One region of the Lutispora sp. genome, then DNA from elsewhere that is predicted to be linked to it. Evidence: riboswitches for the same ligand, from Rfam matches in the RefSeq annotation. Region 1 holds a riboswitch; each other region holds the start of a gene.
What was found. A riboswitch is a leader RNA that binds a small molecule or an ion and turns the genes downstream of it on or off. The one in region 1 is predicted to bind S-adenosylmethionine.
Positions count from the first base shown of each region.

Region 2: another riboswitch for S-adenosylmethionine. It lies ahead of metK (methionine adenosyltransferase); the one in region 1 lies ahead of metF (methylenetetrahydrofolate reductase [NAD(P)H]).
Region 3: another riboswitch for S-adenosylmethionine. It lies ahead of ACESM9_RS02285 (methionine ABC transporter ATP-binding protein); the one in region 1 lies ahead of metF (methylenetetrahydrofolate reductase [NAD(P)H]).

Region 1 is NZ_JAWLCK010000056.1:3,436-5,707, forward strand. Features, by position in the region: gene ACESM9_RS09205 ((2Fe-2S) ferredoxin domain-containing protein) at 1-117, shown strand, start outside; gene metF (methylenetetrahydrofolate reductase [NAD(P)H]) at 228-1,121, opposite strand; SAM riboswitch class I at 1,279-1,394, opposite strand; gene ACESM9_RS09215 (vitamin B12 dependent-methionine synthase activation domain-containing protein) at 1,516-2,187, shown strand; gene ACESM9_RS09220 (homocysteine S-methyltransferase family protein) at 2,171-2,272, shown strand, end outside.
Region 2 is NZ_JAWLCK010000157.1:258-2,529, reverse strand. Features, by position in the region: gene ACESM9_RS14220 (putative ABC transporter permease subunit) at 1-714, shown strand, start outside; tRNA gene ACESM9_RS14215 (tRNA-Tyr) at 800-884, shown strand; SAM riboswitch class I at 1,080-1,177, shown strand; gene metK (methionine adenosyltransferase) at 1,286-2,272, shown strand, end outside.
Region 3 is NZ_JAWLCK010000006.1:51,723-53,994, reverse strand. Features, by position in the region: gene ACESM9_RS02285 (methionine ABC transporter ATP-binding protein) at 1-1,004, opposite strand, end outside; SAM riboswitch class I at 1,078-1,184, opposite strand; SAM riboswitch class I at 1,245-1,351, opposite strand; gene ACESM9_RS02280 (ABC transporter ATP-binding protein) at 1,417-2,211, opposite strand; gene ACESM9_RS02275 (ABC transporter permease) at 2,186-2,272, opposite strand, start outside.

The sequences.
Region 1 (2,272 bases):
TGCGCTAAACAATGCCAAAATCCAGGGGTAACTGTTTCAATTGACGGTGATAAATACAATGTTGTACCCGAAACTGCGAGAGAGTTTTTCAAAAACAAGGTTATACCTTTTATATAAATTTAATTAAGCCAGCTTGTTCCATTAACCCTTTCCTAAACGAGAGCCGAATTATTGTAAATAATTCGGCTCGATTTATATAGGAATACAGTTTCCGGGAATGAAGATTTTTAAGCATGATTAAGGTTCTCAAAGTGGCTTCTGATGCTGGATATTTGCTTTATAATTTTTCTAGCCACTTCAGGCTTATTCATGGTATACAAATGGATTCCATCCACACCTGATGAAAGCAGATCTATTATTTGCTCCGTTGCATAGGCAATACCGGCTTCCTTTAAAGCTTCCGGGTTGTTTTCATATCTATCCAGGATACGCCTGAACTTTGTAGGAATACTTGCTCCGCAGAGACTGGTTATGCGTTCTATTTGCTTTTTATTTATCACCGGCATTATCCCTACTGATACAGGAATAGATATATCCATTATCCCTATTTTTTCAATGAAATCAAAATAGAAATTATTGTCCAAAAACAGCTGAGTTATGAGGAAATCAGCACCCAATTCAACCTTCCTTTTCAAGCTGCGAAGATCAGCTATACAACTTTCTGCTTCAATATGGACTTCCGGGTAACATGCGGCACCTATGCAGAAATCTCCTAAACTTTTTATATGAGCAATAAGATCCGATGCATATTTATAATCGTTATCCTCTGGGGCAATATAGCTTTCATCCTGTGGTCTGTCGCCTCTAAGAGCCAGTACATTCTCTATATTAGACTTTTTAAGCTGTTGCAAAATATCCTCTACTTCTTTTTTTGTAGAATTTATGCAGGTAAGATGGGCTAATGCTTCTATGCCGTATTTATTTTTTATAATATCTGCAATCTGTACTGTATAGTGCTTGCTGCCTCCTGCTGCCCCATAAGTGACACTTATAAAATCAGGTTTCAAGTCAGATAGAGCGTCTATTGTATCGAAAATCGTGTCAATTGGTGTTTCGGGTTTTGGTGGAAATATTTCTAAAGATATTACTGGCTTATTGATAAATAGGTCTCTAATTTTCATTTTTGTTCTCCTCTCATAGATTGGTTAGTTTTATATCATTAGCTAAGCCAATGGCTTACGATATTCATTTATTGGGGTTAATTAAAAAAGGCCACTTTCGGATAAGAAAGCAACCTTACAAAGCTATAAAGCATCATATGCTTTTGTGCACATGTCACTCTTATCTCTCAGGATAAACACATAATCCTGCAGGAATTGACACCGCTGCATTCGAATGGGAATGCCGGTTGTCGGGCTTCATAGGGCCAGTCCCTCCACCTCTCTGGATAAGTAATTATTAAGTTTTGTATACAGAGAATTTTAAGCTAAAGAAAAGCAATTGTCAAGGAAAAATAAAATATTATTGATTTTATGTATATTTATGTGTAATATATTCTAAATCGGAGGGATTACAGTGAATATTGACAGGATGGAAGTTTTGAGATATCTTGGCTACAAGAATCAAAGCATTGATGAAGCCATGGAAAATCTAATATATGAATGTATCGCTGAAATAAGAGAAGTGATGAAGAAAAGCTTTGTTTATAATATATATGATATAGAAAAACAAGGTGACAAAGTTATTCTCAAGGATACGAACCTGATTTTTGAAAGCAGGTATCTGAGAGACCATCTGCAGAATTCGGATAGATGTGCTCTTATGGCAGCCACATTGGGCATTGAAGTTGATAAGAGGATTGGATATTATTCCAGGCTAAACCTTACCAAGGGCATAGTGATGGACGCATGTGCCACTGCTGCAATAGAGGCTGTCTGTGATGAGGTACAGGAAGAGATAAAGGAGATGGCACAAAAGGCAGGATACAATATAACCGATAGATATAGCCCAGGGTACGGGGATTTGTCCATAACTCATCAAAAGGCTATTATTGAAGTGCTTAAAGCTCATATAAGGATTGGGCTTACGGTAAACAAAAATTATATAATGATTCCAAGAAAGTCGGTGACTGCTTTAATAGGGCTTCATAGAGGGGAAGAAAATGTTGTAGTAGATAAATGCAGCAGATGCAAAGAAAAAAATTGTATGTATAGAAAGTGTGGAGATGCAAATGAGTTGGAATGTTGATTTTAGCAAATTTTTAGTATTTGACGGTGCCATGGGGACTATGCTACAGGCTTATGGAATGAAAGCAGGAGAACTCTCTGAAAGG
Region 2 (2,272 bases), on a different contig from region 1:
TTTTGTATTAAAGAATTAAAACTGCTTTTCAGAACACCGGTATATTTTCTAAATTGCGTTTTGATGAATTTCCTTTGGCCTGTGTTCATTTTGATACCAATATTTACAAAAGGGGGAGAGATAGAACAGTTTAGGAGCGCCGTAGCACAACTTAGCAACCCGAATGCTTTGAGATATGCTGTAGCAGGTGTGGCCAGTGCTGCAATGTTTATAAGCGGTACCAACATGATTTCTTCAACCGCCATATCCAGAGAAGGGAAAAACCTATATGTATCAAAATACTTGCCTGTTAATTATAAGGTCATCATAAATGCCAAGGTTATGTCAGGAACGATGATGGGGCTTGCAGGTATAATCATAGGTTTAGCGGTGGTTTGGATTTTGTTTTCCTTACCTGTAAATATGGTATTAATGGCTCTCATGATAAGCTTACCTTCAGCTGTTTTTATTAATTATCTAGGAATATTGCTGGATTTAAAATTTCCCAAGTTGAATTGGGATAACGAACAAAAAGCGGTTAAGCAGAATATAAATGGTGTATTGATAATGTTTATGAGCATAGCATTTGGATTTTTAAACTTTCTTCCTATATTGTTATTAAATCTGGGCTATAAAGAGATATTTATTGGGCTATTTGCTTTCTATGGCTTATTGGATATATTGATTTATAGAATTGCTGCTCATCAAGGCAGCAGATGGTTTGATGAACTGTAATAAATTCCAGTAAAAATGGTGTTGACAAAACCCATGTCTATGATGTATCATAGTCTTTGTCCGATAAAAATGGGCAATTGAATATGGGGAAATTCCCGAGTGGCCAAAGGGGGCAGACTGTAAATCTGTTGTCTCAGACTTCGGTGGTTCGAATCCACCTTTCCCCACCATTATTTTTAAAATGCTTCTAACAGGAAGCCTTTTTTATAACCCATAGGAAAGTATAATTCTACCTTAATATAAACTTTCCGTAATGGGTTTCAAGAAAGGCTTCCTTGATTGTTATTGATGTTTCCAATGGAAGCCTTTCTTATTGACATTTTTAGATACATATGCTAATATACTCTAGAATTGAATAATAAGTACCCTTATCAAGAGAGGTGGAGGGAAGGGCCCTATGAAACCCGGCAACCGGCAAAGAGCGCGGTGCCAATTCCTGCAGGTTTATCCTGAAAGATGAGGATGGATTTTCAACTTTATGAAAATGAGCTTCTTCATCGAAGAAGCTTTTTTTATGTCTTGAGAATAATAGGACTACACAAAGGAGATATTTTTATTAGGAGGAGATAGGATGATTAGAAAGTTATTTACTTCTGAATCTGTTACTGAAGGACATCCGGATAAGGTTTGCGATCAGATATCAGATGCGGTTTTAGATGCCATAATGGAAAATGACCCCATGGGCAGAGTAGCTTGCGAAGTCAGTGCAACAACAGGACTTGTTTTGGTTATGGGTGAAATAACCACCCAATGTTATGTTGATATACCGAAAATAGTTAGAGAAACAGTGGAGGAGATAGGTTATACCCGCGCTAAGTTTGGCTTTGATGCAGAAACCTGCGGTGTAATCACATCCATAAATGAGCAGTCTCCTGATATAGCCCTTGGAGTGGATAAGGCATTGGAGGCTAAAAAAGGTGAAATGACAGAAGAAGAGGTTGAAGCCATAGGTGCAGGAGATCAGGGTATGATGTTTGGTTTTGCCTGCGATGAAACTCCTGAACTCATGCCTATGCCTATATCTCTAGCTCATAAATTAGCCAGAAGACTTGCGCAGGTAAGAAAGGATGGAACACTTGATTATCTAAGGCCTGACGGCAAAACCCAGGTTACTGTTGAATATATAGATGACAAGCCGGTAAGAGTTGACACAGTGGTGGTTTCTACCCAGCATCACCCTGATGTGGATCATGACACCATCGAGAGGGATATAATAGAACATGTTATTAAGCCTATAATACCTGCAGATATGCTTGATGAGAAGACAAAATACTTTATCAATCCTACCGGGAGATTTGTAATTGGAGGACCTCATGGAGATTCAGGCTTGACAGGGAGAAAGATAATAGTAGACACCTACGGCGGCTATGCAAGACATGGCGGAGGCGCATTCTCCGGCAAGGACCCAACCAAGGTTGACAGATCCGCTTCCTATGCAGCTAGATATGTAGCTAAGAATGTGGTAGCTGCAGGCTTGGCTTCCAAATGCGAAGTTCAGATTGCATATGCTATAGGAGTAGCAAAGCCTGTATCAGTAATGATAGATACCTTTGGCACC
Region 3 (2,272 bases), on a different contig from region 1:
TGTTTCAATCCCTCCACTACTAATCCTTCATCTTTCAAATAATCTATGGCATCCTTTACATTTCCATTGGATCCTCTCAGTCCAACAACCAGATTTCCATAGGTCCTTCCCTGTATGCTGCTCATCTTTCCAGACAATATATTTGCTTCCACATCAAAATTTTTGATAATCTTGTATATCAAAGGCTCCTTTGCCTTGTGATCGAAGAATGTAATTCTCACTAATTTAGTATTTTCAGGATCATCTAAAGAATCTTTATCTATGTTTAGTGTTACATCTTTTAGAAAGCTCTTCGTTATTTCATGAGAAGGCTTAGAAAATACATTGTAGGTGTTACCCTGTTCTACTATGCTTCCATTAGATATTACAGCAACTTTATTGCATATTTCCTTGATGACCTCCATCTGATGGGTTATTAGGACAATTGTAATTCCTAAGGTTTTATTTATGTTTTTTAATAACTTAAGTATTGAAGCTGTGGTATTTGGATCAAGAGCAGATGTAGCTTCATCACAGAGGAGTATTTTTGGCTTGGTAGCCAATGCTCTTGCTATGGCTACTCTTTGCTTTTGCCCACCGCTTAATTGACTTGGATAAGCCAATTTTTTATCCTTTAGCTCTACAATGTCCAGAAGTTCATCAACTCTTTTCTCAATTTGCTCTTTATCGTATTTCATAATTTTTAATGGGAAAGCTATGTTTTCCTTACAATTTTTCCTGCTCAATAGATTAAAATGCTGAAATATCATGCCTATGTTCCTTCTCATATCCCTAAGTTGGTTCTTGTCTAGATTAACTACATCCTTACCATCAATGATAATACTCCCCTTTGTAGGTTCTTCCAGTCTGTTTATACATCTGATAAGGGTTGATTTTCCAGCTCCGCTCAGACCTATTATGCCAAAAATATCTCCCTTTTCAATTTTAAGGTTAATATCCTTTAATGCTTCTATACCGCCTTCAGTATCTAAAAATGTTTTATATAAACCTTCTATGCTGATCATTCTAACGCCCCCTCTTGCTGCTGCTTTTTTTAAAAATAAAAAATCCCTCAACGATAAAAGAGGGATAACGCCTCTCTTATCTTTCAGCTTATGCTGCTGGAATTGACACCGCTGCATTCGAATGAGAATGCCGGTTGTCGGGTTTCATTGGGCCAGTCCCTCCACCTCTCTGGATAAGAGCATGATATTCTATTTCTAAAAAACAAAAACTCTCCTGAAAAACAGAAGAGAATAATTTCCTTTCTATCTTTCAGCTTATGCTGCTGGAATTGACACCGCTGCATTCGAATGAGAATGCCGGTTGTCGGGTTTCATTGGGCCAGTCCCTCCACCTCTCTGGATAGAATAAATATTCATTTGAAAAGTAGTATAGCATCATACCACAGTTTTGTCAATTACTTTTTTATCCTATTTACGCCAACATCAACCGGTCACTCAACATATCTGACTTTTCTTTATCACTAAATAGTACCATGAGCCTTTCTGGTGTCAAAGATTTCTTTTCTTCTCCCTCGATGTCTAAAATAATCCTTCCTCTATGCATCATTATCAATCTGTTTCCCATGCTTATAGCCTGTTTAAGATTATGGGTAACCATTAAAGTAGTTATTTTGCTGTCAGTTACAATTTTATCTGTAAGTTGGGCTATTATTTCAGAAGTATTGGGATCTAAGGCTGCCATATGCTCATCCAATAATAAAAGACAGGGATTTGAGATTGTAGCCATAAGGAGGGCCATAGCCTGCCTTTGACCTCCTGATAAAAGTCCCACCTTTACTTCTAATTTATTTTCTAAGCCTAATGATAACTTTGAAAGTGAATTCTTTATTTCATTAATTTTTTTCCTTTCTATGCCCCAGGAAAAACCAAATAATTTATTTTTATTCAATGCCATAGACATATTTTCCAATACAGTCATTGAAGGAGAAGTTGCCATTTTAGGGTCCTGAAATACCCTTCCCACTAACTTGCTTATTTTATGCTCAGGAATATTTGATATATCCTTTTCATTAAGGAATATGGAACCTTCATCACAGGGTATGGTTCCTGATATAATATTCAAAAGTGTTGATTTTCCAGCCCCATTGCTCCCTATTACAGTAATAAAATCTCCTTTTTTTACATTGAGGGATAATCCTTGGAACAGCTTATTTTCATTTACTGTATCCTTATTAAATGTTTTATACAGATTTTGAATTCGTAACAGTTTTCACACCCCCTAAGTTAAAACTCCCCTTCAATTTCATTTTCAATCCTCCGTTATATAT